One region of the Massilia sp. Soil_C_3 genome, then DNA from elsewhere that is predicted to be linked to it. Evidence: predicted binding sites of a transcription regulator. Region 1 holds the regulator's gene; the other holds the start of a gene.
What was found. Region 1 encodes FliA, which starts transcription of late flagellar genes. Its sites were predicted from a motif close to CTAAAGTTTNNNNNNNNNNNGCCGNTA; they were not measured.

Region 1 (15,767 bases):
CCGACCTCGGCCGCGAGCAGCCGGCCCCGGCCTTCGTCCGCCGCCGCGTGTAAAGAAGAGCCTATCCCGGCAGGTGGGAGTCGCTCCTGGCGCGCCTGGCAGGCGTGTGCTGCGTTGCTCGTCGTTGCATGGCGCCGCCATGCGGCCTCCTCGCGCCTTGCCCACGCCAGCCATGCATCCCCATGAGCGTCCCCCCACCTACCGGGATAGGCTCTTGCCGGCCGCGAACAGCGGCCGGTTCCTCCCTCTGTTTTTTCTCTGGCCGCACGGCAATTCCGGCGATAATTTCATTTGCGCGGTACAAAGGCGCATGTGACATAGTTTTGGCGGAGTACGGATGTCGGAAGATAGCGACGCAGAGAAGACAGAAGACGCATCGCCCCGGAAGATCGAGAAGGCGCGCGAGGACGGCGACGTTCCCAGATCGCGGGAGCTGGCTACCTTCACCGTCCTGATGACCGCCGGGGCTTGCCTGTGGGCATTTGGCGGCATGCTCGTCGGTAAACTGAGCCTGGCGCTCAAGTCCGGCCTGTCGCTCGACCGCGAGCAGGTCTTCAATCCCGCCATCCTGATCGAGCGCATCCTCAATGACCTGGTGGCCGTGCTGCTGGCCTGCCTGCCCATCGCGGGCGCCATCATGGTCATCGCCCTGGTCTCGCCGCTGCTGATCGGCGGCTGGCTGTTCTCGTCCAAGGCCTTCATGCCCAATTTCGGGAAGTTGAACCCGATCAAGGGTATTGGCAATATGTTCTCGAAAAACGCCCTGGTCGAGCTGCTCAAGGCGGTCGCCAAGACCATCGTCATTGGCGTGGTGGCCTATATCGTGGTCAGCGGCCAGAAGGAGGCGATGCTGGGCCTGGCGGTCGAACCCCTCAACGAAAGCAGCGCCCACGTGGGCGCCATGATCGGCAAATCCTTCCTGTTCATCGTCGGCGCGCTGGGCTTCATCGCCCTGATCGACGGTCCTTACCAGTTATGGCACTGGAAAGACAAACTGAAAATGACGCGCCAGGAAATGATCCAGGAATCGAAGGAGTCGGACGGCAATCCTCAGATTAAGGGGAAGATTCGCCAGCTGCAGCGCGAAATGGCCCGGGGCCGGATGATGCAAAATGTACCTACTGCAGATGTGATCGTCACTAACCCGACCCACTATGCAGTGGCGCTGAAGTATACGGATGGCAAGGGCGCGCCGCGGGTCGTGGCCAAGGGCATCGACGACGTGGCCGCCAAGATCCGCGAGCTGGGCCAGGAACACAAGGTCACGCTGATGGAAGCCCCGGCCCTGGCCCGCGCCCTGTACAAGCATACCGATATCGACGACGAGATCCCGGAAAAGCTGTACTCGGCGGTGGCGGAAGTGCTGGCCTATGTCTACCAGCTGCGCGCCTACAAGAAGGGTGACGGGGATTACCCGGATCGCCCGACGAAGTTGAAAGTGCCTGACGAGATGGACCCGCTGAACCCGGCGTCGCAAACGCCTTTCACGCCAGGGGGGCCGAATTGAACTGAACACGGAGAATGAATGACCAACAGCATGAAACTGCCAGCCTGGATGAGCGGCCTTGGTGCGCAAGGCAGCAAGGCGGCAGCGCCGATCCTGATCATCATGCTGCTGGCAATGATGATCCTGCCGTTGCCGGCCTTCGTGCTCGACGTGTTCTTCAGCTTCAATATCGCGCTGTCGATCATCGTGCTGCTGACCGCACTGTATACGGTCAAGCCGCTCGACTTCCTGGCCTTCCCGGCCATCCTGCTGGTCTCCACGATGTTGCGCCTGGCGCTCAATGTGGCTTCTACTCGCATTGTCTTGACCGAAGGCCACACCGGCGGCGCCGCGGCCGGCAAGGTCATCGAGGCCTTCGGCCACTTCCTGATCGGCGGTAACTATACCGTCGGTATCGTCGTCTTCATCATCCTCACCATCATCAACTTCTCGGTCGTGACCAAGGGCGCCGGCCGTATCGCCGAAGTCGGTGCACGCTTCGCCCTGGACGCGATGCCAGGCAAACAGATGGCGATCGACGCCGACCTGAACGCCGGCCTGATCGGCGAAGCCGAAGCCCGCAAGCGCCGTGCCGAAGTCAGCCAGGAAGCCGAATTCTACGGCGCCATGGACGGCGCCTCGAAGTACGTGAAGGGCGACGCCGTCGCCGGTATCATGATTACCGTGATCAACATCGTCGGCGGCCTGATCGTCGGCGTGGTGATGCACGACCTGGCCTTCGGCGAAGCGACCAAGATCTACACCCTGCTGGCCATCGGTGACGGCCTGGTGGCGCAGATCCCTTCGCTGATTATCTCGATCGCAGCCGGTATGGTCGTGTCGCGCGTGGCCAACGACGAAGACGTGAGCTCGCAGCTGACCAACCAGCTGATGGCGCGTCCTGAATCGATGTACATCACCGCCGCCATCATCGGCGGCCTGGGCCTGATCCCGGGCATGCCGAACCTGGTGTTCCTGCTGCTGGCCGGTTCGCTGGCCGGCGCCGGCTACATGATCTCGAAGCGCCAGAAGGCGGCACCGGCCAAGGAAGAAGCGGCCGCCGCAGCCGCCGCCGACGCCACCGCCGCCAAACAGGCCCCGGCCGAGAGCGAAGAAGCGACCTGGCAGGACGTCATGCCGGTCGACACGCTGGGCCTGGAAGTTGGCTACCGCCTGATTCCGCTGGTCGACAAGAACCAGGGCGGCGAGCTGCTCAAGCGCATCAAGGGCATCCGCAAGAAGTTCGCGCAAGAAGTGGGCTTCCTGGCGCCGCCGGTGCACATCCGCGACAACCTGGAACTCAAGCCTTCGGCCTACCGTATCACCCTGAAGGGCGTGGAAGTGGGCAGCGGCGAAGCGATCAACGGCCAGTTCCTGGCGATCAACCCGGGCATGGCCAGCGGCACCTTGCCAGGCCTGGTGACCACCGATCCGGCCTTCGGCCTGCCGGCCACCTGGATCGAAGCCGGCCTGCGCGACGAAGCGCAGAGCATGGGCTACACCGTGGTCGACGCCGGCACCGTGGTGGCGACCCACCTGAACCACCTGATCACGATGCACGCCTCGGAACTGCTGGGCCGCATGGAAGTGCAGGCGCTGCTGGACCACCTGGGCAAGGAAACGCCGAAACTGGTCGAAGACCTGGTGCCGAAAGTCGTCTCGCTGTCGGTCCTGCAGAAAGTGCTGCAGAACCTGCTGGTCGAAGGCGTGCACATCCGCGACATGCGCTCGGTCATCGAGGCGTTGTCGGAACACGCGAACATGACGCAGGATCCGTCGGAACTGACCGCCGTGGTGCGTGTGGCCCTGGGCCGCGCCATCGTCCAGCAGCTGTTCCCGGGCGAGAACGAGTTGTCGGTGATGACCCTGGACAACCGCCTCGAGCGCCTGCTGCTGCAAGCCATGGGCAATGGCGGCGACGGTACCGGCATCGAGCCAGGCTTGGCCGACACCATCGCCCAGCAGGCGGCCAACTCGGCCAACCAGCAAGAGCAGATGGGCCACACGCCGGTGCTGCTGGTGCCGGCCCCGCTGCGCGTGCTGCTGTCACGCTTCCTGCGCCGCGCCGTGCCGCAGCTGAAGGTGCTGTCGCATGCGGAAGTGCCAGAGAGCAAAACGATTCGCGTGACCAGCCTGGTGGGTGTGCCGATGTAATGGGGGAGGGCGGTACCCGTGTGCTGCCCGGTCACTCGGCGAGCGCCGTGAAGCGGCCAGCTCTGCGCCAGATGAATCTGCAGAGCGCCGTGACGATGAGCAAGACGATGAATGAAAAGCCGAGTGCGAGCAGGGTTTCGAGATCGGCCAGCTCCTCGCCATTTGTCGAGCCATATACATCGATTGCCCAGAGTGCGAATGACTCGGGAACTCGAGGGAAAAGGTCGGGGCGGACAAGGATCAGTCGGGTGAGCGCGAGGGTAGCGACAAGGGTCCAGATGGCAAGAAGAAAACGCGTAACGGTTTTGTTCACCTGACGATGACCCTTCCATAGGCCTGTAGCGAGCTTCCCGGAACGTCCATCTGATTACTTGCTTTGAGATGGGCGCGCAAAGTATTGAAGTCAGCCAGACTCTCCAAAGTGATGCAACCCTGGCTTACGCCGCCGACTCGGTTCGGATGAAGTCTGAAGTTTCCTCGCTTTACATTGTCGCAAAATACTTCGTCATCAATCTTCCCGTCGGCTGCATGCAAAGCGAGCCATTCTGATCATAGCGAGATGGCGTGTGCAGCCGATGAGGCCTCGCAACAGTCGAGCGTTAGATGATAGGGAGAGATCATGTGATGACAATCGTCCGTTCGATCAATCCAAGGTCGGTGATGGTCACCAGTACGTCGAGCGGAACGTCCGAGTCGACGTGCAGATAGAACTCGACGCCACCCGGCCCGCCCTCGGAATCGTGCGGCCCGATATTGGTCACATACACATTCGCCGGGCCAAGGTGGGGGCGGCCGGGTGAGGAATCCTGGGGATACCCGGCCCCGGCGCTCCACTCGACGGCGGTGACCATGACGGCGGAGCGCTCGCACATCTTTTGCCAGTCCCAGTTGTAATTGCATCGCACGCGGCCCTGGACGTTGCGATACAACAGTCGAATCGATTTGACCATGGTGTCCTCCCGGCGCCATCGACAGGTGGCGTGCCTTCCTGTTTAGACCTCCCCGCGCGAGCAAAGATCGCCCAGCCATGGGATGCCTTTTGCCGAGAAACCCGGCTTGTCACTCCGTCAAAATGTATCGGTTTTACTGATTTCGTCGAAATAGACCATTTTCCCCATCCTTTTCCCCTGATGGTTTCCTGGGGGCATCGTCAATAATGCTTCCTATCGACAGGCATCGTGCCCGTCATGCAGAACCAGATTGAAGCGCGGAGAACCAGATGAAGGTTAAGAAATTTACGGCAGCAACTTCCCGAGATGCATTGCGCAAGGTGCGCGAAGCCCTGGGGCCGGATGCCGTCATCCTCTCCAACCGTCCAGTCGACGGCCAGGTCGAGATCCTCGCGCTGGACAACGATGACGTGGTCTCGCTGGCCGCGCCGGCCGTTGACTCGGAAATGGCCCAGCCGAAGCCCAACCTGCAGCTGCAGCACCTGGAAGACCTGGCGCCCGCACCGGCCGCCGCCGCCCCGGCCTTCCTGTCGCGCCGCCTGCAGGACGCCGCCCCGGCCGCGCCGATGGCGCCAGCCTACTCCGAGCCGGCCCCGACCTACGCCGAGCGCCGCGCCCCAAGCGCGGAGCCGGCGATCGACATGAGCGCCATGACCTCGATGATGAGCGCCGCCATCGCCCAGGCCAAGGAATCGGCCGCCGCCGAAATGAACGGCATGATGAGCGAGATCCGCGCCATGCGCGGCCTGATGGAAACCCAGTTGGCCGAACTGTCGTGGAACGCCACCGCCCAGCGCGAGCCGCACAAGGCGACCGTGCTGCGCGAGATGCTGGCCGCCGGTTTCTCGGCCACCCTGGCACGCTTCCTGATCGAAAAAATGCCGGCAACCAAGGATGCCGCCGAAGCCATGCGCTGGGTCAAGTCCGTGCTGACCCGTAACCTGACCACCATCGGCAACGAAGACGCGCTGCTGGAGCAGGGCGGCGTCTACGCGCTGGTCGGCCCGACCGGCGTCGGCAAGACCACCACGACCGCCAAGCTGGCCGCGCGCTGCGTGATGCGCCACGGCCCGGACAAGCTGGCCCTGATCACCACCGACGCTTACCGTATCGGCGGCCACGAACAACTGCGCATCTACGGCAAGATCCTGGGCGTGATGGTGCACTCGGTGAAGGACGAAGCCGACCTGCGCATCGCCCTGAAGGAACTGCGCAACAAGCACACCGTGCTGATCGACACCATCGGCATGTCGCAGCGCGACCACATGGTGGCCGAGCAGGTCGCCATGCTGTCCGGTTCGGGCGCCGACGTGAAGCGTCTGCTGTGCCTGAACTCGACCTCGACCAACGAAACGCTGAACGAAGTGGTGCGCGCCTATCAAGGCAGCGGCCTGCACGGCGCCATCATGACCAAGATGGACGAAGCCGCATCGATCGGCGGCGTGCTCGACGTCGTGATCCGCCAGAAGCTGAACCTGCACTACATCTCGAACGGCCAGCGCGTGCCGGAAGACCTGCACGTGGCCGACCGCGCCATGCTGGTCGACCGCGCCTTCCGCAACCGCGGCAACGCGGCCGGCGCGCAGTTCAGCAACGATGACCTGCCGCTGATGATGGCTGCCGCACAAACCGCAGCCGCACGCGAGGTGAACCTTGGCTAGTTTCGATTTCGACCAGGCCGAAGGCCTGCGTCGCATGCTGCAAGGCCCGCGTCCGCGCGTGGTCACCTTTCTCTCGGCCACGCCGGAAGACGACAAGGGCGCCATGCTGGTCAACCTGGGCGCCTCGCTGGCCCAGGCCGGCAACGATGTGCTGATCGTCGACGCCTGTGAAGTGGAATACGGCGTCGCACGCCGGCTCGGCATGAACCGCAGTGCCTCGCTGCTGCAGGTGGCGCGCCAGGAAAGCGCATTGAACCAGGTGATCCGTCCGGCGCCGCAAGGCTTCTCGGTGGTGCCAATGGGCGCGCCCGAGACGGCGGCCGAAGCTCGCCGCCTGGGCAATACCTTCGACGTGCTGGCGCTGCAATCGGGAATCGTGATCGTCGACGCCGAACTCGGCGCGGACGGCGATTTCCCGGTGGCCTCGATGGTTGAATCCGAGATCGTGGTGCAGGTGTCGACCAGCGCGGCGTCGATCACGAATGCCTATTCGCTGGTCAAGCGGCTGTCGCAGCAACTGGGCCGGCGCCCTTTCGGGATCCTTGTTACCGGTGCGACAGAGGCAGAGGCCAAGGTGGTATACGATAATATGTCAGCAGCAGCAACACGTTACCTTGCCGTCAAGCTCAGTTTCATGGGCTCGGTGCCGGCCGATGAGTACCTGCACCGGGCCGCGCGCCTTGGCCGGGCCGTGGTCGACGCCTTCCCATTGGCCGGCGCTTCGGTGGCGTTTCGCCAGCTGGCAGGCAAGTTCGCGCTGCACGCCATGCCGCAGTTCGGCAAGCAGGGGAGCGCGGCCCACTTTGGTTCGTAATCGATATCGGCAATAGAGCACAAGCAGAGAGAAGACTTACACCAGCATGTACACGGTCAAAGGGAAAGCGGACAAGAATTCTTTGCTGACGGAGCATATGCCGTTGGTAAAGCGCCTTGCCCACCACATGAAGGCCAAGTTGCCGCCTTCGGTGGAAGTGGATGACCTGGTGCAAGCCGGCATGATCGGCCTGCTGGATGCCATCAACCGCTACGAAGACAACCACGGCGCCCAGTTCGAGACCTATGCGGTGCTGCGCATCCGCGGCGCCATGCTCGACGAACTGCGCAGCAGCGACTGGATGCCGCGCAGCACGCGCCAGAACATGCGCAAGGTCGAGAGCGCGATGCACGAGCTGCAGCAGCGCCTGGGCCGGCCGCCGAGCGAATCCGAAGTGGCCAAATCGCTCAAGCTTTCGCTCGAGGATTACCAGGACATGCTGGCCGACTCGGGCGGCCACCAGCTGCTCTATTACGAAGATTTTCACGACGACGACGGCGACGGCAACTTCCTCGACCGTTACGCGGTGGACGACAGCGACCCTTTGCGCGGCCTGATGGAAACCGACTTCCGCCACGCGGTGATCGAGGCCATCGACAACCTGCCGCCGCGCGAGAAGCTGTTGATGGGCCTGTACTACGAAGAAGAGCTGAACCTGAAGGAAATCGGCGCCGTCATGGGCGTCTCTGAATCGCGGGTGTCGCAGCTGCACACCCAGGCCGTTGCGCGCCTGCGCACCACCTTGCGGGAGCATATATGGACTGGGCCAGCGTAATCGGCCTGGTGCTGGCGATCGCCGGCATCTTCCTCGGCTACACGCTCGACGGAGGCAGGTTCGCATCGCTGATGCAGCCGGCCGCCTTCGCCATTGTCGTCGTCGGCACCTTCGGCGCCGTGCTGCTGCAAAGCGAAACGCGCACCTTCCTGCGCGGCATCGGCATGCTGCGCTGGGTCTTCGTGCCGCCCAAGAACGGGCGCCAGAAGCTGTCGCGCGACATCACGCTGTGGAGCCAGACGGCGCGCCGCGACGGCCTGCTGTCGCTCGAGCAGTACATGGCCAAGGCCGATCCCTTCGTGGCCAAGGGCCTGCGGCTGGTGGTGGACGGCATCGCGCCCGACAAGCTGCGCAGCCTGCTCGAACACGAGATCAACGGCTACGAATTCGCGCAGCGGCAAGCGGCGCGCATCTGGGAATCGGCGGCCGGCTATGCGCCGACGATCGGCATCCTGGGCGCCGTGCTGGGCCTGATACACGTGATGGAAAACCTGTCCGACCCGGCGCGCCTGGGTTCCGGCATCGCGGTCGCCTTCGTCTCGACCGTGTACGGCGTGGGCCTGGCCAATCTGTTCTTCTACCCGGTCGGCAACAAGCTCAAGGCCATCGTCAACGACCGGGTCTCGCAGTACGAGATCCTGGCCGAAGTCTTTGCGGATCTCGCCAGCGGCGACCATGGCCGCGTGGTCGACGAGCGCGTCGCCAGCCTGCTTGCGCGGCACTGAGCGCGAGTCCGCCCATGGCCCGCAAGCGCTACGACGACGACGTCCCGCAAGAGCACCACGAGCGCTGGCTGATCTCGTACGCCGACCTGATCACCTTGCTGTTCGCCTTCTTCGTGGTGATGTACGCGATCTCCATCGTCAACGAGGGCAAGTACCAGGTGCTGTCGGACGCCCTGGGCGATGCCTTCGGCGGACGCGGCGCCGCGACGCAAGTCAACACCAATGTCGAGCCGGTGCTGCCGCTGTCGCACATCATCAACCGCAAGCGCAACGAGGCTGCCCGCCGCGAGCAGGAGCGCATGGGCGTGATGGCGCGCGAGCTGTCGGCGACCCTGCTGCCGCTGGTGAAATCGGGCCAGGTGCGAGTGACGCAGAACGCGCGCGGCATCAGCGTCGAGATCAATGCCAGCGTGCTGTTCGAGCAGGGCCAGGCCTTGCTCGACCCTGAAGCGCGCGAAGTGCTGGGCGCCGTGGCCGGCCTCTTGAAGGACGATACCCACCGCATCGAGGTCGAGGGCCATACCGACGATGTGCCGATCGCCAGCCCCGTGTATCCGTCGAACTGGGAACTGTCGACCGCGCGCGCATCGAGCGTGGTGCGGCTGTTCATCGACAACGGCCTGCCGCCCGCGCGCCTGTCGGCGATCGGCTTTGCCGACACGCGGCCGGTGGCGCCGAACACGGACATCGCCGGGCAGACCCGCAACCGGCGGGTGGCGGTAACCATCCTGGCGGCCTTGCCTGAAACAGGCGGTAACATACTGCCCTGAACTGTAACGACTTCTCGTGTCATAATCGAAAGGCCGTTGCCGCGTTCGCGGCGGCGTGTCGTTAAACCGTGATGGCCCATGTCGGGAGGAGACGAGATGCATGTCAAACGAAGCATGCCGGCAGCTGTGCTGGCGACGTTGCTGGCGCTGGGCGGCCTGGCCGGCGCGGTCAAGGCCGTGGAGGCCAAGGTGAACGTGCATCACCGTCTCGAAGTCGAGACCGGCGCCAAGTCGGTCAAGGTGCGGGTGCTGATTGAGAACCGGGGCGACCAGTCGGTATGGATCCCGCGCGAGATCGCCCTGGGCGACGACCTCTCCGCCCCGCGCTTCAACCTGCGCACGCCCCAGGAAGAAGTGGCCTATACGGGCCGCATGGTCAAGCGCGCCGCGCCAGGCCCGGCCGACTACCTCGAGGTCAAGCCGCAGACCACCCATCTGAACACGATCGACATCACCCAAGCCTACGCCTTCAAGCCGGGGCAGCACAGCTACGAGATCCGCTACGCGGGGCCGTGGCTGAGCAGCCTGGGCAAGCTCGATGCGGCCAGCATCAAGAGCAGTCCGGCGATTCCGGTGAAGTTTTCGTTTACGCAGCGGTAGGGTTTTGCGACTGGTTGCATCCCAACGCAACGATTCCTTCGTTAGCCCCAAAACCGTCGTTCCCGCTGAGGCGGGAACCCAAGGTTGTATGCGTTACGTTAGCGCACGCAAACTTAGGTTCCCGCCTGCGCACACTGGTGTCCGGAATAATTTCGGGCGCTTGAGTAAGCCCGCTTCATAGGAAAAACCACGTCGTTCCCGCGCAGGCGGGAACCCAAGTGTGCCCGGCCAGTGGCCTAAAAATCGACCTCCGATGAACGTTCGGGCCACGCAAGAGCATGAACATTCTGTGACTTCACTTGGATTCCCGCCTCCGCGGGAATGACGTGCATACTTTGCGTATAAATATTCCGGACACCAGTGCGCCTGCGCGGGAACGATGTGCTGGGGGTGTTTGCCATTGCCAGCGCAGGCAATCTTCCGACGCCCGACCATCACTGCTGCACCGGCGTATTCTCCCCAAAATACTCATGTGAATCCGCGTTATTGATCGCCCGATCCGGCGCCGATCTCGCCAGTTCCGCCGCGCCGGCCTGGCCGTACACATGGTCGTCGGTCGCCGCCACCACGTCAAAATGGCTGAGCTCATGCAGCAGGGTGCCGCCGCGCGAATCGGTGCCGGTCACGGCCGCGGCCCAGAATGCCTTGCATACCCACACGGTGTACGGCCGCGCCGGATACACATACGCGAAATACGGCTCATCGCAATCGCAATCGATCTTGACCGGCTTGTTCTCGAACGCGTCCTTGATGGCCGTGAAATTGCTGGTGACCTTGGCGCCACGGGCGGCGTCGGGCGCACCGAACCAGGTCGTGTAGCGCTCGCCATATTGCTTGCCCGAGGTGAGGTAGGCATGGCTGTCGACTGCCATCGCGCGTCCCGCATCCATCGCCGTCACCAGTTGCTCCTGCTGGGCGTTCGAGCAGTTGGCGTAGTTCAGGCCAGCGCCGCCCGGTTCCGGCGCCATGCCGGCCGGCCTGGCGCCGCGCGGCAGGCGGCCGTCGACCCAGATGCTGACCGGCTTTGAGACCAGTTCGCCGACCACCGCCTGGACACCGGCGCCCGGCGCCGGCATAGCCGCGCTGTGATAGCGGATCGTGTAGCTGCCGGTCACGCTCATCTCGTACAGCCGCGACAGCTCCACCGTCTTGCTGAGCGAGGCGCGGGGCTCCAGGCGCACATAGTCCGACGGGCCGGGCGCCGCGCGCTTGATCTGCCGGCCGAGGTAGCGCACCGGCTGGCCGTCGCGCCGCACCTCGAACAAGGGCGCTTCCACCCCATCCAGTGGCGTACGCCAGCGCAGCAGGTGCTGGGCGATGCCGGACGAATTGGAAATGGTGACGCGCACCATCACGTCGTCGCCGCGCTCGACGGTGGGCTTGACCGGGGTGACGGTGACGTCGACGGCCGCCGCCGCGGCGCTGCCCGAAAACGACAGCACCAAGGCCGCGACGGCGGCTGAAGGGAGGAGGGGACGGAGGGGCATGGCAGGCTCCTGAAATGATGGCGATTCCCCACTGTCACCCCATCCATGCGCTGCATCTTGTGCTGATGCAACGTCCATCGCTCCTCTACTTAAACCAGGTTAATAGGCTGACCGACACTAAGACAAATAAACAACAGATCACTAATAAGTGACAGACCGCCAACACGCTATTTGCTATGATGCAACTAAGATATCCAGCAGGTTATTAATTCTTGGTCAAGACGATTGGCCAGAGGCATTTCCCATGAATACCCAGACGAGCAGTGGTACGACCAGGTCGATGCGGTTCTTGCAGGCGCGGTGGACGGCATGAGGGAAACCCGGGAAATGATCGACACGCTGGCACGAGAGACCGGCCTCGACGACGAGGAAATCGCAGCGCGCCGGAGCTTTTTGCAACTCGACGAGCGCGACGCCGCCGTCTTGCGCGAGGTGCACGAGCTGCTGGACCAGGAGCGCGACACCTTCTCGGACAGTTTTTATGCACATCTGCTGGCCTTCCCGCGCATGCGCGAGCTGCTGGCCGACAGCGAGACCACGTCGCGCCTGCGCCGCGCGCAAGCGGGCTATTTCAGCAGCCTGACGGCCGGCGACTACGGCCCGGCCTACATCCACGAGCGCCTGCGCGTGGGCGCGGCGCACCAGCGCATCGGGCTGGACCCGAAATGGTATATCGGCGCCTACCGCAAATACCTGTCTGAACTATTCGGCATGCTGTGGCAGAAGCTGCACCACGACCCGGCGCGCTTCATCGAGGCCTGGGATGCGGTGCTGAAGGTGGTCTGCTTCGACATGGGGCTGGCGCTGGACACCTATGCCCACGCCGACCAGCGCAACGTGCGCCAGAACCGCGACTACCTGGAACAGGTCATCGACGGCATGCCGGCCGGCCTGGTGGTGGTGGACGCCGACCGCAAAGTGCGCTCGATGAACCGCACGATGGCCGACCTGATCGGCGCGCCGGAAGAAGCGGCGGCGGCGGGGCGCCCGCTCGAGGAATGGCTGCCCGACGCCGAGCTGGCGGCGCGCGTCGACGAGGCGCTGCGCACCGGCACGCCGCAAGACAATGTGCTGGTGACGCTGGACGACCGCGCCGACGGCGTGCGCTACGTCGAGTTCAACATCCGCCGCACCCGGCAGGCCGGCGGCCACATGCTGCTCTTGATCGGCCAGGACATCACCTTCCGCCGCAAGGCGCGCCTGCGCCTGCAGGAGAGCGAGGAATTCTTCCGGCTCACCTTCAGCCAGGCCGCGGTGGGCATCGTGCTGCTGGGCCCTGACGGGCGCCTGCTGCGCGTGAACCGCAAGATGGCGCAGATCCTGGGCTATAGCGAAGTAGAGCTGCTGCAGCGCTTCTTCCAGCAACTGACCTACGAAGACGACTTGTCCGACGAACTGGCGCTGGTCAAACGCCTGCGCGCCGGAGAAATCGGCGACTACCAGCGCGAGCGGCGCCTGCTGCGGCGCGACGGCACGCCGATCTGGGTGAACATCAGCGTCTCGATGATGCGCGACGCCAACGGCAACCAGCGCTTCATCTCGGTGGTCGAGGACATCTCGCGCCGCAAGAGCGCCGAGGAGGCCTTGCTGCGCATGGCCAACCACGACGCCCTGACCGGCCTGCCGAACCGGGTGCTGCTGCAGGACCGTCTGGCGCAAGCCATCGTGCACGCGCACCGCGCCGGCACGCAGGTGGCGGTGATGTTCATCGACCTGGACCGCTTCAAGCACGTGAACGACAGCCTGGGTCACGACGCCGGCGACAAGATGATCGTCGAGATCGCACGTCGCCTGGCGAGCAGCCTGCGCGAGAGCGACACGGTGGCGCGCCAAGGCGGCGACGAATTCGTGGTGGTGTTGCCCGAGCTGGCCGGCGAAGCCGATGCGGCCAAGGTGGCGCAGAAGCTGCTGGATAACCTGTTCCAGCCGCTGCTGCTATGCGGCCAGGAAGTCTTCCCGACCGGCTCGATCGGCATCTCGATGTACCCGCGCGACGGCCTGGACGCGGCGACCCTGCTCAAGTGCGCCGACAGCGCGATGTACCAGTCAAAGGGCACGGGCGGCAACCACTACAGTTTCTACGTGGCCGACATGGGCGCCCAGTCGGTGGAGCACCTGCGCATGGAAGGCGCGCTGCAACGCGCGCTGCAGCGCCAGGAGTTCCTGCTGCACTACCAGCCGGTGGCGGACATCGCGACCGGCAACGTGAGCGGCGTGGAAGCGCTGCTGCGCTGGAAGCCGCACGGCCGGCCGATGGTGGCGCCGTCCGACTTCATCCCGCTGGCCGAGGAGACCGGCCTGATCGTCCCGATCGGCGAATGGGTGCTGGAGACCGCGATGGCGCAGCAGGTGGCCTGGCTGCGCCGCGGCCTGTCGCCGCTGCGCGTGAGCGTGAACCTGTCGGCGCGCCAGTTCCTGGGCCAGGACGTGGCCCAGCGCGTGGCCGCGCTGCTGGCCAAAACCGGCTGCGATCCGCGCTGGCTGACGCTGGAGATCACCGAGAGCGTATTGATGCAGAACCCGGCCGCCGCCGCCGAGACCATGGCCCGGCTGACGAACATGGGCGTGCAGCTGGCGATCGACGATTTCGGGACCGGGTATTCGAGCCTGGCGAGTTTGAAGCGCTTCCCGATTCACAGCCTCAAGATCGACCGCTCCTTCGTGCGCGACCTGACCCAGGACGCGGACGACGCCGCGATCGTCAATGCGGTGATCGCGCTGGCGCATTCGATGAAGCTGAACGTGATCGCGGAAGGGGTGGAGACGTCGGAGCAGCTGGCCTTCTTGCACGAGCATGGGTGCGACCAGATGCAGGGGTATTGTTTCAGCAGGCCGGTGGAGCCGCAGGGGATCGAGGCGTTGTTGAGGGCGGCGGAGGCGGCCTGAACCCGGGGTGGGAATCCGCGTATTTTCATGCAGCCAGCATTTGTTATGCTTATGCCCTGTAGCGGCAGGGTGGACTGATTCATCGTCCATGCCGCGATATCCGGTAGTCGGATTTCCGCACCGGCACCGTCTCCACGCCGCCGTGACATTGACAATCCGGCCAGATCGCGCCGAAAATGTTACGGTAATCCTCGGGCTCGGGTATGCGCCCTGGCGCTGCCGATCTCTACACATCTACCAGGAATCGCAGGAATGACCATCCTCGTGACGGGCGGAGCGGGCTTCATTGGCTCGAACTTCGTCATCGACTGGCTGGCCCAACACGATGAGCCAGTCGTCAATCTCGACAAACTGACCTACGCCGGCAATCTCCAGAATCTCGCCAGCCTCGAAGGCAATCCGCGCCACCGCTTCGTGCGTGGCGACATCGGTGACGGTGAATTGGTGAGCCGCTTGCTGGCTGAACACCAGGTTCGCGCGGTACTGAACTTTGCGGCCGAAAGCCACGTCGACCGCTCGATCGAAGGCCCCGGCGCCTTCATCCAGACCAATATCGTCGGCACCTTTAACTTGCTGGAGACGGTGCGCGCTTACTGGGGCGGCCTCGAACCCGCGGCGCGTGCGGCGTTCCGCTTCCTGCACGTGTCCACGGACGAGGTGTACGGCTCGTTGTCGAGCGAAGCGCCGGCCTTCAACGAGCAGAACCGCTACGAACCGAACAGCCCATATTCCGCCAGCAAGGCCGCGTCCGATCACCTGGTGCGTGCCTATCACCACACCTATGGCTTGCCGGTCGTGACGACCAACTGCTCCAATAACTACGGCCCCTACCACTTCCCGGAGAAGCTGATTCCGCTGGTGATCCACAACGCGCTGGCCGGCAAGCCGCTGCCGATCTATGGCGATGGCCAGCAGATCCGCGATTGGCTGTATGTGACCGACCACTGCAGCGCCATCCGCCGCGTGCTGGCCGAGGGGAGCCTTGGCGAGACCTATAACGTCGGCGGTTGCAACGAGAAGGCGAATATCGACGTGGTGCGCACCTTGTGCGCAATACTCGACGAACTGCGCCCGCGTGCCGATGGCGAATCGTATGCGTCGCAGATGACTTTCGTGAAGGACCGCCCCGGCCACGACCGCCGTTACGCGATCGACGCGAGCAAGCTGGAGCTCGAACTGGGCTGGCGACCGGCCGAAACCTTCGAGACAGGCATCCGCAAGACAGTCGAGTGGTATCTGGCCAATGGCGAATGGGTGCGCAACGTAACCAGCGGCGCCTACCGCGAGTGGATCGACCGGCAGTATGCCGATGGACGGCCGGTGGTATGAAGATCCTGTTGCTCGGCAAGGATGGCCAGCTTGGCTGGGAGTTGCAGCGTGCGCTGGCGCCGCTGGGCGAATTGCTTGCGTATGGCCGCAGTGAAGCCGATTTCGCCGATCCCACGTCGCTGCGCGCGCT
Region 2 (15,767 bases), on a different contig from region 1:
AACGAGGAACTGTCGCTCGAGGAAAAAGCGCGCCGCGAACGCGCGCGTACCGCCGGCCTGTCGGGCATCCTCAACTATTACTGGTCGCCCGACGGCAAGCGCCTGCTGGTGCCGATCGGCGGCGACTTGTATCTCGTCGACGCCGCCAAGCCGGAAGCGGCGCGCAAGGTCGCCTCGGGCAATGTCATCGATCCGAAGATCTCGCCGCGGGGCCGCTACGTGTCCTTCGTGCGCAACCAGAACCTGGTGGTGATCGATCTCACGACTGGCGCCGAGCGTCAGCTGACGACCGATGGCAAGGGCACCGTGCACAATGGCGAAGCGGAATTCATCGCCCAGGAAGAGATGGATCAGCACACCGGCTACTACTGGGCGCCGGACGATTCGCACATCGCCTACCGCCGCTACGACGACGCGCCGGTGCCGGTGGTGCGCCGCTTCGAGATCTTCGCCGACCGCACCGAAGTGATCGACCAGCACTACCCGGCCGCTGGGGACCCGAACGTGGCGATCGAGCTGATGATCGTCGATCCAGCCACCGGCGCACAGCGCAAGATCGACCTCGGCCAGGACAAGGACATCTACCTGGTGCGCGCCGACTTCAGCGCCGACGCCAGGACCCTCGTCTACCAGCGCCAGACGCGCGACCAGAAGCGCCTCGACCTGGTGGCGGTCGACGTCGCCTCGCTGGCCCAGCGTCCGCTGTTCTCGGAAACCTCCAAAACCTGGGTCGAAGTCCATAACGACCTGCGCTTCCTCAAGAACCGCCAGGCCTTCGTCTGGGCGTCCGAGCGCAGCGGCCGCAAGCACCTGTATTTGTACGACCTGAACGGCAAGCTGCTGCACCCGATCTCGCGCGGCGACTGGGGCGTGGACAATATCCTGGCGGTCGATGAAGGCGCCGGCAAGATCTATGTGTCGTCGAACCGCGACGCCGTGATCGACAAGCAGACCTATGCGCTGTCGCTGGACGGCCGCGGCGCCGACAAGCCGAGCCGCATCACCCAGGGCGATGGCTGGCACGAGGCCTCGTTCGCCGGCAACGGCAAGCTGTTCGTGGACACCTATTCGAACCCGAGCACCCCACCGCAGGTATCGATCCGCCGCGCCGACGGCAGCATGGTCGAGTGGATCGAGAAGAACGAACTCAATGCCAACCATCCTTACACGCGCCACCTCGATGCGCACCTGCCGACCGAATACGGCACCCTGAAGGCGGCCGATGGCCAGACCCTGCACTATTCGATCATCAAGCCGGCCGGTTTCGATGCGAACAAACGCTACCCGGTGTTCCTGTTCACGTATGGCGGCCCGCATTCGCAGCGCGTGACCCGCGCCTGGGGCAATTATTTTGACCAATACATGGCGCAGCAGGGCTTCGTGGTCTTCCGCCTCGACAACCGCGGCTCGGGCCGCCGCGAGCGCCAGTTCACCGACGTGCTGCACAATAACCTGGGCAAGCACGAAGTCGAAGACCAGGTGGCCGGCATCGACTGGCTGGCCAAGCAGAGCTTCGTCGATCCGAAACGCGTGGGCGTGTTCGGCTGGAGCTATGGCGGTTTCATGACCCTGCGCCTGCTGTCGGCAGCGTCGGACAAGATCGCGATGGGCGTGTCGGTGGCGCCGGTGACCGACTGGGCGCTGTACGACACCCACTATACCGAGCGCTACGTCGGCGGCACGCCGAAGGGCGATCCGGAAGCCTATAAGCGCAGCGGCGTGTTCGCCCACCTGGACGGCATGAAATCGCACCTGCTCTTGATCCACGGCATGGCCGACGACAATGTGCTGTTCTCAAACACCACCCTGTTGATCGACGAACTCGTCAAGCGCAATGTGCAGTTCGACCTGATGACCTATCCGGGCGCCAAGCACGGCATGTCGGGACGCACCAACCAGCGCCACGTGTATGGCCTGATCGAGTCCTACTTCAAGAAGCAGCTGGGCGGCACGCAACCGAACTGATCAAGCTAGAAACTGCACGTCAAATGCACGTCGTCCCCGCGAAGGCGGGGACCCAAGTACTGCTTGCGCTATCGAAGCGCTTGCAAGCTTGGGTCCCCGCCTTCGCGGGGACGACGTTTTTCAGCTAACTGAAGAAAAGCTTACGGACGTGGCGTTGGACGGTTCACTTCGTCCACGGCATCCTTCACGACTTCTTTCGCGTCGCCATAGGCTTCCTGGGTCTTGCCCTCGGCCTGGTTCGCCAGGCCCTTGGCCTGCTGTTCGGTGCTGCCCACCACTTTACCGGCGCCTTCTTGAATCTTGCCGCCGATGTCTTTCAGTTTGCCTTCGACTTGGTCTTTGTTCATGGTGTTCTCCTTGAGTGATGCATGCCTGAATGGCCATGCGATGGGTACAGAATAGTCCTTTCGCGCCTGCTCATCTGTTAGCGCGCGCACACAATCATCCAGCCCTAGCCGCGCGACATTTTTATGGCTTAAATGCTAATCTTTTCTTGCAACGCGGCCCGCCGCTCAAGAAGAGAATCCGCCATGAATAACAACAATACCGACGCCGTCCCGGCGACCCACGAAGCCCCTCAGGCCCAGCGCCGCCTGGCGCGCCGTGTGACCCTCGTCAATGGCATCGCCGTGCTGTTCATCCTCGGCCTGGCCGCGGTCGTACTGGCGGCCGATGCGCTGTTGCTGGTGTTCGCCTGCGTCCTGTTCGCGATCCTGCTCTACAAATTGAGCGAGATCATGCACCGGCGCTTCCACATGCGGCGCAAGCTCGCGCTCGGCATCGTCGTGCTGCTGCTCGGCGCCATCGTCGGCCTGGGCGGCTGGGCCATGGCGCCGCAGATTTCCGAGCAGTCGACCCAGCTGGCAAAGGAAATCCCGGCCGCGATCGAGCGCCTGCAGGGCGAAGTCGCACAGCATCCGCTGCTCAAACGCGTGGTGGACGAACTGCCGCCGCCGGAAGACATCGTCAAACAGATGAGCTCGATGGTGCCGAATGCCGGCCTGTTCTTCACGGGCGTACTGGGCGCCCTCGGCAACGTCGTCATCATCATCTTCGTCGGCATTTATTTTGCCGCCACGCCGGGGGTGTACACCGGCGGCTTCATCCGCCTGATCCCGCAACACAAGCGCGGCCGTGCGCGCGAAGTCATCGACGAGATGGGCGATTCCCTGGCCAGCTGGCTGCTCGGCAAGGCGGTGTCGATGCTGATCGTCGGCGCCACCACCGCGATCGGCCTCTCCCTGCTGGGCGTGCCGCTGGCGCTGATCCTGGGCATCATCGCCGGCCTGCTCGACTTTATCCCCTACCTCGGCCCGATCATGGCAGGCATCCCGGCGGTGCTGCTGGCGCTGTCGATCAGTCCGGAAATGGCGATGTATGCGCTGCTGCTGTTCGCGGCAATCAATATGCTCGAAGGTTATGTGCTGCAGCCGATGATCGAAGCCAAGGCGATCGACCTGCCGCCCGCGCTGGTGATCGTGATGCAACTGATCTTCGGCACCCTGTTCGGCTTTGCCGGCGTGGCGCTGGCGACGCCGCTGGCCGCGGTGCTGTCGGTGCTGGTCAAGATGCTCTATATAGAAGACGTGCTGGGGGACAGACCGGCGAAAGGGGCGTGAGCGGACACCGGGAAATCGGGCACATCTTCCGGAGTTTCAGGTCTACGCGTGCGTGCCAGGCGGCGTCATGATGAAAGCCTGCTTCCACAACGCGAAAGGAACGAAGATGAGACGCCACGTGATCATTGCCCTGCTGGTTCTTGCAAGCGTGCAGGCGGCGCATGCGCAAACCGCAACAGCGGCGGCTGGCCAGTGTCCGACCAGCGGCCCGGGCAGCGCCGAGCAGCGCGCCCGGGACATCGTCATGGTGGGATGGGAAAGAAAGCCGGGCGACGGCCCGCTGGTGTTCCGCGAGAAGTTCGCCCGCGACTACGAATGGTCCGACGCCCGCGATCGCCTCTACTATGACGATTTCTCGCCCGATCCGCGCCCGGTGCGCGATCCCGACGCCTATGGCGCCATCTGGGCACCGATCTTCAGCGCGCTGCGCAGCGCACGCCACGCGATCAGCATCGAACCGACGGCCGTGTACAGCGGCAACATGGCCGTCTCGACGCTCGAATTCGCCGCCCTGATCGAGCCGGCCACCGGCGCGGCGCGTCCGATTCGCACGCTGATGACCCTGACCTGGCGCTGCCATGCCGACGGTTGGCGCATCATCCGTGAGCATAATTCCACCAGGGTTGTATCAGCGGACAGCATCCAGTCCTATTTCAAGGCGGGCGCCAGATAGACGAACGGCCCGGTCGCTTGCACGACCGGGCCGTTCGGATACGCGGACTGGATCAGCGATTGCCTTTGGCGATTTCCTTCACGTCGCCGACTTTCTTCTGGACCTTGCCCTCAGCCTGGTTCGACAGGCCTTCGCTCTGCTGCTGGCGGCTGCCGACGGCTTCGCCGACTTTCTGCTGCACCTTGCCGCCGATTTCCTTTGCCTTGCCTTTGACTTGATCCTTGTTCATTGCAATCTCCTTGCCTGTTACGTGGATGAGCCTTCAGGATAAGAGTAACTTCCAGGCGGTTCTGTTCGACGCTTAACAAACAGGAGCAGCGATTACCGGGCTTTCCTCCAGACGCTGGCCAGCCACGGTTGCTGGTCACGCGGCAAGCCGGGCGGACGGTAGTAGTGATGCAGCGCCGTGAAACCGGCCGCGAGCAGGTAGCGTTCCCAGGTGGCGTAGTCGTAATAACTGCCATAGCGCGGGCCGCTCCAGCCTTCCTGGTTGTCGCCGCGCGGATTCGAACTGAACAGCACCCCGCCCGGTTTCAGCGCGGCATGCAGGTTCGTCAATACCTGCGGCAAGGCGGCGCTGGGCACATGGAACAGCACGGCGTTGGCGAAGATGCCGTCAAAGGTCTCTTGAGGCAAATCAAGGTGCAGGAAGTCCTGATGCCACACCTCGCAGCCGCTATAGTCGCGCGCCATGGCCACGAAGCGCTCGCTGCCGTCGACGCCGATGGCGCGGTGGCCGAGCGCGCTGAAGGTCTTGAGGTCGCGCCCCGGGCCGCAGCCCAGGTCGAGGACGGTGTACGGCGCCGGGGCTTCGATCGCCTCGAGCAGGGCGGCGATGTTCTGGCTGACGTCGTGGTCGATCGTGCCGGCGAAGAAGGAATCGGCATTGCGCTCGTAATGCGCGAGCGTACGGCGGGCGATGTCATCGTGCGCGTCGTGCGTCTTATTGTGATTGTTCTCATGATCCATGACGACAGTATGCCAGCCGGCGGCGAACGACGCTGTCGCCGCGCATTCGGCCAGCTCGGCAGCTTCAGAAAAAAAATTCAAAATTTTTTCAAAGAAACCCTAAAGTTCCGAAAATCCCTGCCGTAAAAGAACCAGACAACCGGCAATCCGGCCGGCGACTCCTTGTTTTGGTGGCAACATGAACGCAAACGAAACCCTCGCGATGTATGAAAACCTGGCTGGCCTGACCCGTCAGATGTCGGAAGCCGCCAAGGCCGGGGATTGGAACGAGTTTGCCAACCTGAACGTGGAAGCCAAGGTCGAAGCGCGTAGCGCCGCCGCCGGCATGCCGGCCCTGGAAGGCGCCCAGCGCCTGCGCAAGATCGACCTGCTCAAGCAGCTGATGGCCAACGACCGCGCGATCCGCGACGTGACCGAGCCATTCGACGGCCAGCTGGAGCGCGCGCTGCAGGCGCACTGATTCCTGGCGAATCCTGAACGAAGGCACCTGCGGGTGCCTTTTTTGTTGCCTGTATAAAAACCAGCGGCGGTAGGCGCGAACCCCAGCTGGCGTCACCTCTTGTCGTCTGTTGTCGCGCCACGCTATCGGCGGTGGCTGCGCAGACCATGTGCCGTCTGTGACCTCGTCGATCACAAATCCAGCATAACGCAAAATCAAACTTGTGTAGACATTTCCTGTTCAGTTTCTTCCAGCTTCGGCTCGACCGGCTCCTGGCTGGCTTTCTTGCGCGCGAAACGCTGGCGCAGGCGGGTCATCAAGGGCACGCCAGGCATGGGCTGGATATGCCCTGCCCGCTTGCGACGACGAACCGAAAAGATCGCAGTGCCCGCCAGCGCCAGCACGGCGCCAAGGCCACCGGCGATCCAGCCCCAGGGCGTCGACGCCTCTGGTTCCGGCGCCGGACGCCGCCGCGCCGGATGTGGCTTGTTCGGGTCGGCCGGCAGCGGCTTGCTGACGGCTGCCGGGCTGGCGCCCAGCGCCACCTGCAATACCTTCACCTTGTCTTCCAGTTGGCCGATCTGTTCGCGCAACAGCGCATTCTTGTAATCCAGCGCGGCGCACACGGTCGAACGGTCGACGTCGGGCGCGGGCGCGCAGGCGGCGGGAGCAGCCGCGGCGGCCAGCGGCAGGGGCAGCGCCTTGGGGGCCGGCTTCGGCTCCGCTGCCGGGGCTGGCTTGGCTTCCTGTTTCGGTTCCGGCTTGGATTCGGGTTTGGGTTCCTGCGTCGGCTTCGGTGCAATCTTCGCAACGACCGGCTTGGGCGGCGGCGCCGGACGCGGCCTCGGCGGCGGCTTGGCCACGGCTGGCGCGGGCGCCGGCGTGTCGGCCACGACCGGCGCCGCAACCCTGAGCGGCGCCGGTGGTGGTGGCGGGTTCGGATTCGGCGCCATCGGCAAGGTCACCAGGCGAACGCCGCGCTGGCCGCCATCGGCCAACTCCAGGTACAAATGCAGGCGGCTTGATTCAACGGGGGCCAGCGACGTCACGTGCAGGAACTGGCGGCCGTTGCGCTGCGTCACAGTCATATTGAGTGTCGACAGCACGTGCGGCATGCCGATATTGGCGCCGCGGTAGACGTTCGGGTTGGCCAGGCGCACCTGGACCGGGGTCGCCGGCGCGTCGAGCATGGTCAGTTCGATGTCGGCCACGAGCTGCTGGCCGATGTATGAACGGACCTGCGCTTCGCCCAGTTCGGCTGCGCCGGCAGCGCCGGACAGCAGCGCGCAAGTGATGATCAAGGGGAGGCGGCTAGCCATAAGGAATACCGAGAGAGAAGCCCAAGCGTAATTAACGGACATTGCGATAAACTCTTTAATCCCAGCCCCTTGCACAACAGGAATGTCTATGGAAAACAGGATTGAGAAGGACAGCTTTGGCCCGATCGAGGTAGCCGCCGATCGTCTATGGGGTGCGCAGACCCAGCGCTCGCTCCACCATTTCCACATCTCCACCGAGCGCATGGCGCCTGAGCTGGTCGCGGCGCTGGCCCAGGTCAAGCGCGCGGCGGCGGCGGTCAACCGCTCGCTCGGCAAGCTTTCCAGCGACAAGGCCGACGCCATCATCCGGGCCGCGGACGAAGTGCTCGACGGCCGCCATCCGGCCGAATTCCCGCTCGCCGTGTGGCAGACCGGCTCGGGGACGCAGAGCAATATGAATATGAACGAAGTGCTGGCCAACCGCGGCTCCGAGCTGCTGGGTGGCGAGCGCGGCGAAGGCCGCATGCTGCACCCGAACGACCACGTCAATATGGGCCAGTCGTCGAACGACATCTTCCCGACCGCCATGCACGTGGCCGCCGCCTGGGCGCTGGCCAAAGAGGTCTTGCCGGCACTGGCCCAGCTGCGCGGCACCCTGCTGCGCAAGTCGCGCGACTTCGAACCGATCGTCAAGATCGGCCGCACCCACCTGCAGGACGCGACGCCGCTGACTCTGGGCCAGGAATTCTCCGGCTACGTGGCCCAGCTCGAGTACTCCGAGCAGCAGCTCAAGTCCGCCCTGCCTGGCCTCCTGCTGCTGGCCGCCGGCGGCACCGCCGTGGGCACCGGCCTGAACGCCCACCCCGAATTCGCCCCGCGCATCGCGGCCGAGCTCGGCTCGCGCACCGGCCTGTCGTTCAAGACCGCGCCGAACAAGTTCATGGCCCTGGCCGCCCACGACGCCATGGTCGCCGCCCACGGCGCCTTCAAGACGCTGGCCACGGCCCTCATGAAGATCGCCAACGACGTGCGCTGGATGGCGTCCGGCCCCCGCTCGGGCCTGGGCGAGATCACCATCCCCGAGAACGAGCCGGGCAGCTCGATCATGCCGGGCAAGGTCAATCCGACCCAGTGCGAGGCGCTCACCATGCTGTGCTGCCAGGTGTTCGGCAACGACGTCGCCATCACGGTCGGCGGCTCCCAGGGCAATTTCGAGCTCAATGTATTCAAGCCCATGATCGTGCACAACTTCCTGCAAAGCGCGCGCCTGCTGGCCGACGGCATGCGGTCCTTCGACGAGCATTGCGCCCAGGGTATCGAGCCCAACCGCGCCCGCATCGGCGAGCTGATGGAAAAATCGCTGATGCTGGTGACTGCGCTGGCGCCGCACATCGGGTATGATCGCGCCGCGCAGATCGCCAAGAAGGCATCGACGGACGGCCTGACCTTGCGCCAGGCCGCCCTGCAGAGCGGCTTCGTCGACGAACAACAGTTCGACCAGTGGATCGTGCCGATCGATATGACGCGTCCGGATCCGGTGTAAGCCGACGAGGGCGCGCATGGGCGTTGTTTTCGCCCTTGTTTGCGCCCTTGTTTGCGCCATTATTTGCGCCAGTACAAAGCGGCCTCATCAATCGTACGCCGCCATCACCAACCCGAGGATAGAATGCAAAAAATAGTTTTCGATTTGACATCAGAATTCGTCGAGGTCAACCAGCTGCTGAAGCTGGTCGGCCTGGTCGACAGCGGCGGCGCCGGCAAGAATATGGTCGCCAGCGGCGTGGTGTCGGTCGATGGTAAACAGGAGCTGCGCAAGACGGCGAAGATCCGTACTGGCCAGACCGTCTCGGTCGGCGACGTGCGCATCACCGTGCAGTAAGCTGTTGGGCCGCAGGCCGGGCCTATAGTGCGAAGAAATGGGGCGTCAGAACGGCGTTCTTATGTTTGCGCACTAACAAACAGAGCGGGGCTTCCTTGTTTATATTTTAAGACGTCACTCATACGGCTTAGAGGTGAAGGCGATGGAAACCCCGGAACACCATGTACAAACGCAGGAGCAATTGATCGGCGACCTGCGCCTCGTGATCGAAAACGCGGAAGAACTGCTCAAGAATACCGATCATTACTCCAGCGCCCTGTACCAGAATGCGCGCGCCAAGCTGTCGCTCGCCCTGGAAGCGGCGAATGAAGAGCTGTCCCGCTTCGAGGATGCGCAACTGGAGCGCATGATGGCCGCCACCCGCGCAGCCAACGACCGCTACAGGGACAGGTCGGGCGAGGCACGCATCCTGCGCGCCTTCCACTAAACGACGAAAGCAAAAACCCGGCATGCAAGCCGGGTTTTAACGGGCAAGAAACAATCCCGTGTGATCTTCGATCCGGCTTTCTCGCTTAAGTTCGCGCCGGATTCAAGCCCTGGATTCAAGCCCTGGATTCAAGCCCTGGATGCAGGCTTGGAATTCATGCCTTGGTATTGATCGTATTGCCCAGGTGCGGCGGCAGGCTTTGCGGTTGTGGCAGCGCGTCGAGCAGCTGGGCGGCCGACACCGCCTGGATGTCCATCGATTTCTTGAGCATCGTAACGCCCACTTCCTGACGGATACCGGTTTCGGCCATGCTGGTGGCAAGCTTGGCAATATTCGTAACGTCCATACACCTCTCCAGAAAAAGACTTGTCAGTCTTTAACGGCCCCATCGACCAGAACTTGAGGGCGGGTTTTTAACCAGCCGCAAACCCAGTCCACCACCCGGCCCAGGTCGTTCAAGTCGAGCCACGCGAGTCCGGCGCGCGCGTCAACCGGCCGCGCCACGTCCGAGACCACGGCCAGGATCGTGGCATCTTCCCGGAACAGCGGCGGCTTGCCCAGGCTCGGGCGGTGCACCTCGAGCTTGGGCAGGGATTCCCACTTATAACCTTCGACCAGGGTCAGGTCGGCCGGCGACAGCCGCGCCAGCAGCGCGTCCAGCCCCGGCTCCGGCGCTGCGCGCAGCTCGCGCATGATGGCAATGCGGTACGGCGAAGCGATCATCACCTCGGCCGCCCCAGCCAGGCGCAGCCGCGCGCTGTCCTTGCGCGGCGGCTCGAGTTCGATGTCGTGGTGGCTGTGCTTGACGATATTGACCCGCAAGCCATCCTGCGCCAGGCGCGCGACCAGCCCTTCCAGCAAGGTGGTCTTGCCGCTGCCCGACCAGCCGACCACGCCCAGGACCGGACCGGGTCCCTGCCCTTGCGCCGTACCCGGCACGTCAGTACGCGACACGGTAGCGGGTTCCCCGGTAGTTCATCACCGCCGCCTTCGGCATCAGGCGCTCGAGCACCAGGCCGGGCGCCACTTCCTCGCCTTCGCGGCGCAGCATCTTATCGACCAACAACAGACTCTCGCCCGGCGTCGGCGAATAGATGTAGCCGCCGAAGCTCACTTGCGGGATCTCGCGCCTGACCGCCTCGGGCAATTGCTGCAGGGTGCGCAGGTTGTCCTCGCCGGCAGGCGTTGCGGATACCGGCGCTTCGGCCACGCGCACTGGCGGCGGCGTCGGCTCGGCTACCTTGGCCGGGGACGAAGCCGGCTTCGTGGCCACCGGGGCGGCTTCGCGCGGGGCCGGTGCCGGTGGTGGTGCCGGCACTGGCGCTGGTGCGACAGGCGGTACAGCAACCGCCGCGGGCGCGGGAGCAGGTGCGGGCGCCGGCGCAGACACCGGCGCCGCCGCCAGCCGCACCGGCTGTTCGCCCCCATGGCGCACCCATAGCAAGGCGCCCGCCGCCACCAGCACGCCCAGCCCGAGGCCGATCACGAGATGGCGCCGGTGCCCGCCCTGGGCGCGGTCCGGCGCCGCATACATGGGCGGCGGCGCATGGATGGTCGGGGCGTTGCCCAGCTGGCGTTCGGCCTGGGCCTTCTTGAGTGCTTCGAGGATGTACGACATATCAGTTTCTCGCCCCCTTCACTGGACCGGCCATCAGGCGCGGCTCGACCACGCCGGACAGCTGGTTGAGACGCATATAGGTGCGCGGCCCGGCCACGCCGTCCGCCTTCAGGTCCTGGGCCGCCTGGAAGGCGCGCAGCCATTCCTGCGTACGCGCGTCCAGCGGCTGGTCGAGCGCGGGCGCGGTCGTCTTGTTCAGGCCGGCGAGGCGCTGGGCGATCCAGTCGACGTCGGGACCACGGTCGCCCTGTCCCACGACGTCGCGAAACGCCCCCGGCATGCGCCAGAAGGTCGTGAACTCGCCGCCGAAGCGCGCGACGAAAGCGGGAATCGCGACCCGCTCGCGGCGCCCATCCACGGCCAGCAACACGCTGCCCTCGTCCATTCCGACCAGCACCGCATACCCGGTACGCGGGCCATCGTGCAGGGTGACCACGGCCGGCCGGTCCAGCAGGCGCAGCTCGTACAGGCCGCCGCGGCCCCCGTGGCAGCGCAGGTTGGCGCGCTGGGCAGTCTCGCAGGTGGCCTTCGGGCTGGCGCCGGCAATGCCGGCGAACGACGGCCCCCACAGGGCCGCCAGCGCGCGCAGCGCATCGTTCTCGCTCTTGCCGGCCGCAAAATCGGCGCCCGCCGCGGGCGCGGCCTTGATCTGCGCCGGCGTCGGCGCAGGCGCCGGCTTGCCCGCCACCTGCTTCACGGCGGCCGGCGCGGCTTGTGCGGTGGCCGGCTGCGCCTGCTGCTGCGGCAGCATCTGCCAGGCCGCGGCGCTGATCGCCACCCCGGCCAGCACCCCGCCCGCCAGCAGCGGCCAGCGCAGCGGCTTGCGTGCGGCCGGCTCGCCGGCAAACACTTCCTCGGCCGACTTCTGCAGGATGGCGCGCGTGACCTGCGGGCTGTTCTCGACGTAGGCGCCCAGCAGCGCGCGGTCGCACAGCAGGTTGATCCGGCGCGGCACGCCATGCGTCAGACGGTGCACCAACGCGGTCAAGCCCGGTGGAAACGGCATCCCGGCCGCCCCGGACACCGCCAGCCGGTGCGCGATATAGGCGCCGGTTTCCTGCTCGGACAGCGGCCCCAGGTGATAGCGCGCGATCACGCGCTGCGCCAGCTGCTCCAGTTCCGGCCGCGCCAGCATGGTGCGCAGCTCGGGCTGGCCGATCAGGATGATCTGCAGCAGCTTGCGCTCGCTGGTCTCGAGATTGGTCAACAGGCGCAGCTGCTCGAGCACCTCGCTCGACAGGTTCTGGGCCTCGTCGATCACCAGCACATTGTTCAGGCCCTGGGCATGCGATTCGAGCAGGTGGCGGTTGATCGCATCGACATGGGATTTGACGCCGCTCACCCCGGACGGCAACGCGATGTGCAACTCATCGCAAATCGTCTGCAACAGCTCTTCGGCGTTCAGGCGCGGGTTAAAGATATAGGCCAGGCGGCAATTATCGGGAACCTGCTCGATGAAGCAGCGGCACACGGTGGTCTTGCCGGCGCCGATCTCGCCCGTCAGCAGGACGAAGCCCCCGCCACTGCCGATGCCGTACAAAAGGTGGGCCAGCGCCTCGCGGTGCCGCTCGCTCATGAACAGGTAGCGCGGATCGGGCGCGATCGAGAACGGGGCGTGCTTGAGCTGGAAATAATGGTTGTACATGCGTTGGGGCGTACCAGTTTGCGTGCGTGGCTAGCGGCCGGGAGGCTGCGGCTTGAACTTCGCGCAGTATATTTTGCTTTTGTCCCTGGCATAGGCGATCGTGCTGCCCGGGTTTGACTTGCGCAAAGGGTAGCGCGAGGCGTCCACCGGCTTGAAGGCGACGCCGGCGCCGGCGCGCACCGACTTCTCGAATTCCTCGGGCTTGCTGTCAACGATGGCGGCGACGAACACCAGGTTGCTGGTATCGTCGCTGACCATCACCTCGCTCACCTGGGCGCCCCACAGCGAGGCCTCGGCCTTGAACCACCAGGCCCCGCCCTCACGCTTGTAGGCCGGGCCAAAGGCCTGGGTCAGGTAGGCGTGGAAATAGGCGTTGTCCAGCTGGCTGCGGCACAGCAGCGCGCTGCCGATCACCGGGCCGAAGGTCGACGGCGCCGCCATCGCGCCGGAGCAAGCGAGCCCTGCCAGCAGCGGCAAGACGCGCAGCATGGACCGGGTCTTGCCCTGCAGCCCTGGGTGGCGAATCATGGACATCCTTTTCTCGACGATCTCGACATTATGACATTCCACGCCGTGGCGGGCACCGCGGATTGTCGCAGACGGCGCACGGTTCGTCGCATGCAGGCGCAGTTGAGTCCACGAATCCACCGCTTCATCGGTTTCGTCATGCACCGCGCGCACCGCCGGCGTATCGTTCAGGCTCCCATCGACTCCAGGCCAGGAACAATATGCACATCGCACAAAAAACCACCCTGCTGGCCGTCGCCCTCGGCGCCGCCTTCCTATCGATCGACAACAGCCAGGCAGACACGCCAACCAGGGCGGTCTCCGAACAGCGCAGCATCGCCGCCTTCAGCGCCATCGAGTTGAACGGTCCGTACGAGGTCGCCATCGACACCCAGGGCCGGGCTGGCCTCAACCTGCGCGGCGAACGCCAGCAGCTCGACGAGGTCGAGACCTTCGTGCGCGGCGACACCTTGGTGGTGCGGCCCAAAGAGGGCAAGCTGTTCAGCTTCGGCTTCGGCCCGCGGCGCGAGACCGTGATCATCCACATCGGCGCGCCGGCACTGAAAAGCCTGTCGATGTCGGGCAGCGGCGACACCACGCTGGGCCAGGTGAGCGGCGAGCGTTTCGCGCTCAACCTCAACGGCCCGGGCGACCTGGAAGTCTCCGGCGCGGTGCGCGACCTGGCGCTGACCGTGAGCGGCAGCGGCGACGCCAAACTGCAGCGACTGCGGGCCAGCAATGTGGCGCTCACGCTGTCCGGCCCCGGCGACGTGCGGCTGGCCAATATCGACGGCTCCCTGCACGCCAACATCAGCGGCTCGGGCGACCTCGAGGCCGACGGCCTGCGCCTGGCGCGCCTGGACGCGCGCCTCTCCGGCCCGGGCGACATGGTGCTGCGCGGCGCCAGCGGCGAAGTGCGCGCCGAAGTCACCGGCTCGGGCTCCTTCGACGCCTGCGACCTGGCCGCCGGCCGCGCCAGCACCTTGCAAAGCGGCCCAGGCGACGTCTGCCTGGGCGGCGCCATCACCCAGCTCGACGCCGAAGTCGGCGGTTCGGGCAACCTGACCGCGCTCGGCCTGCGCGCGCAGGCGGCCACCTTGCGCCTGCATGGGCCGGGCGACGCCCGGCTGGCCGGCACGGTGCGCGAATTCAAGGCGCAGATGTCGGGCTCGGGCGATATCGACGCCGGCGGCCTCACGGTCACGAAAGCCACGCTCAAGGCGCGCGGCCCGGGCGGCATCGAACTGGCCCAGGTCTCGGACACGCTGGAGGCGGAACTGCGCGGCTCGGGCAGCCTGACGTCGGCGATCCAGGGCAAGCGCCTGGTCCTGACCTCGGACGGCCCGGGCGGGGCCCGCATCAGCGGCCAGGTCGAGATGGTCCACGCGCGCCTGAGCGGCTCGGGCAGCCTGGACGGCAACCGCCTCAGGGCCGACCGCGCCGACATCGCGGTCAGCGGTCCCGGCACGGCCCGGGTGCATGTGGCCGAACGCGCGGGCAATGTGCCTGCGGGCGGCAACGGCCAGCTACTGGTGGTCGACCGTCGCGGCAGCAGCCACGCGCCGCAGTAGTCCGCAAACAACGGCCGCCGCCTGCGGCCCGCCGTTTTGACCCTGCGCCGGGGCCAGCGGTACAGTCTCGGCGATACTTTTTCCGCAGTTCCGTCCACGCCCCGCCCCGCCCACACTTCGCACAGTACCAATAATAATACCAATTCCACGCTCTATCACCAGACCGCTCGCCAGCATAAGCGCAAGCTATACATGGCCTTTGGTCTGCATTGGGGCATACCAGTTAAATACCTGTTGACATCCAGATAGGGCCTGCCTATAGTGCCTTGACCCTATTTTCCCCACCTACCATGATCGACTATCTCATCGGCGTCGACGGCGGCGGCACCAATACCCGCGTCCGCCTGGCCGGGCGCGACGGCGCCGAACTGGCCACCGGCCGCAGCGGCGCTTCCGGCCTCGTCCATGGCATCGACAACGCCTGGCGCGCGGTCGACGATGCCACCGCCAGGGCCTTCGCCGCAATCGGCATCGACGCGATTCCCCGCCAGTCGTGCGCCATCGGCCTGGGCCTGGCGGGCGTGCACAACAAGGAATGGGCGGCGGCCTTTCGCGCCGCCAATCCGGGCTATGCCGCCCTGATACTCGACACCGACGGCTTCTCGACCCTGATGGGCGCCCATGGCGGACGCCCTGGCGCCATCGTCGCGATCGGCACCGGCAGCGTGGGCGAAGCGCTGCGGGAAGACGGCACGCGGGTCGAAGTCGGCGGCTGGGGCTTCCCCTCCGGCGACGAAGCCGGCGGCGCCTGGATGGGCCTGCGCGCGATCGCCCATGTCCAGCAGGTGCTCGACGGCCGCGCCGAGGGCGGCGCGCTGGCGCGCGACGTCATCAAAGCCTGCGGCGGAGGGCGCGACGCGATCCAGGTCTGGCTCGGCAAGGCCACCCAGACCGATTACGCGAGCCTGGCGCGCTTCGTGGTGACCCATGGCGCCCTCGACCCGGTCGCCAGCGCCATCCTGGAGCAGGCGGGCCGCGAAGTGGCCACCATGGCGCGCGCGCTCGACCCCGCCGAAACCCTGCCGCTGTCGCTGTGCGGCGGCCTGGGCGACACCCTGCGCCTGTACCTGCCGGCCGAGACGCTGGCCCGCTGCAGTCCTCCCCATGGCGATTCGGCCCTGGGCGCGCTGCGCATGATCGAACTGCACTTGAAGGACACCCCGGCATGACCCGCTCAATCAACGGCAATATCCTCA

Region 2: a site for FliA is predicted at 5,326-5,352, ahead of AC3A6F_RS03725 (flagellar protein FliT). Genes of this name have one in related genera too.

The regions. Positions count from the first base shown of each region.
Region 1 is NZ_JBDGJG010000004.1:290,658-306,424, reverse strand. Features, by position in the region: gene AC3A6F_RS09575 (MraY family glycosyltransferase) at 1-53, shown strand, start outside; gene flhB (flagellar biosynthesis protein FlhB) at 338-1,507, shown strand; gene flhA (flagellar biosynthesis protein FlhA) at 1,526-3,640, shown strand; gene AC3A6F_RS09560 (hypothetical protein) at 3,672-3,953, opposite strand; partial or broken gene AC3A6F_RS09555 (tlde1 domain-containing protein) at 3,950-4,177, opposite strand; gene AC3A6F_RS09550 (hypothetical protein) at 4,258-4,590, opposite strand; gene flhF (flagellar biosynthesis GTPase FlhF) at 4,860-6,251, shown strand; gene AC3A6F_RS09540 (MinD/ParA family ATP-binding protein) at 6,244-7,065, shown strand; gene AC3A6F_RS09535 (RNA polymerase sigma factor FliA) at 7,112-7,840, shown strand; gene AC3A6F_RS09530 (flagellar motor protein) at 7,822-8,565, shown strand; gene motD (flagellar motor protein MotD) at 8,580-9,335, shown strand; gene AC3A6F_RS09520 (hypothetical protein) at 9,432-9,935, shown strand; gene AC3A6F_RS09515 (M35 family metalloendopeptidase) at 10,370-11,422, opposite strand; gene AC3A6F_RS09510 (EAL domain-containing protein) at 11,750-14,308, shown strand; gene rfbB (dTDP-glucose 4,6-dehydratase) at 14,561-15,637, shown strand; gene rfbD (dTDP-4-dehydrorhamnose reductase) at 15,634-15,767, shown strand, end outside.
Region 2 is NZ_JBDGJG010000002.1:169,373-185,139, reverse strand. Features, by position in the region: gene AC3A6F_RS03755 (S9 family peptidase) at 1-1,965, shown strand, start outside; gene AC3A6F_RS03750 (CsbD family protein) at 2,106-2,312, opposite strand; gene AC3A6F_RS03745 (AI-2E family transporter) at 2,496-3,584, shown strand; gene AC3A6F_RS03740 (YybH family protein) at 3,652-4,257, shown strand; gene AC3A6F_RS03735 (CsbD family protein) at 4,310-4,486, opposite strand; gene AC3A6F_RS03730 (class I SAM-dependent methyltransferase) at 4,579-5,226, opposite strand; gene AC3A6F_RS03725 (flagellar protein FliT) at 5,405-5,686, shown strand; gene AC3A6F_RS03720 (FimV/HubP-related protein) at 5,881-6,984, opposite strand; gene fumC (class II fumarate hydratase) at 7,073-8,467, shown strand; gene AC3A6F_RS03710 (RNA-binding S4 domain-containing protein) at 8,591-8,803, shown strand; gene AC3A6F_RS03705 (DUF883 family protein) at 8,946-9,230, shown strand; gene AC3A6F_RS03700 (YjfB family protein) at 9,385-9,576, opposite strand; gene mobB (molybdopterin-guanine dinucleotide biosynthesis protein B) at 9,600-10,184, opposite strand; gene AC3A6F_RS03690 (general secretion pathway protein GspB) at 10,171-10,848, opposite strand; gene AC3A6F_RS03685 (AAA family ATPase) at 10,850-12,493, opposite strand; gene AC3A6F_RS03680 (hypothetical protein) at 12,524-13,021, opposite strand; gene AC3A6F_RS03675 (GIN domain-containing protein) at 13,222-14,571, shown strand; gene AC3A6F_RS03670 (glucosamine kinase nucleotide-binding domain-containing protein) at 14,862-15,740, shown strand; gene nagA (N-acetylglucosamine-6-phosphate deacetylase) at 15,737-15,767, shown strand, end outside.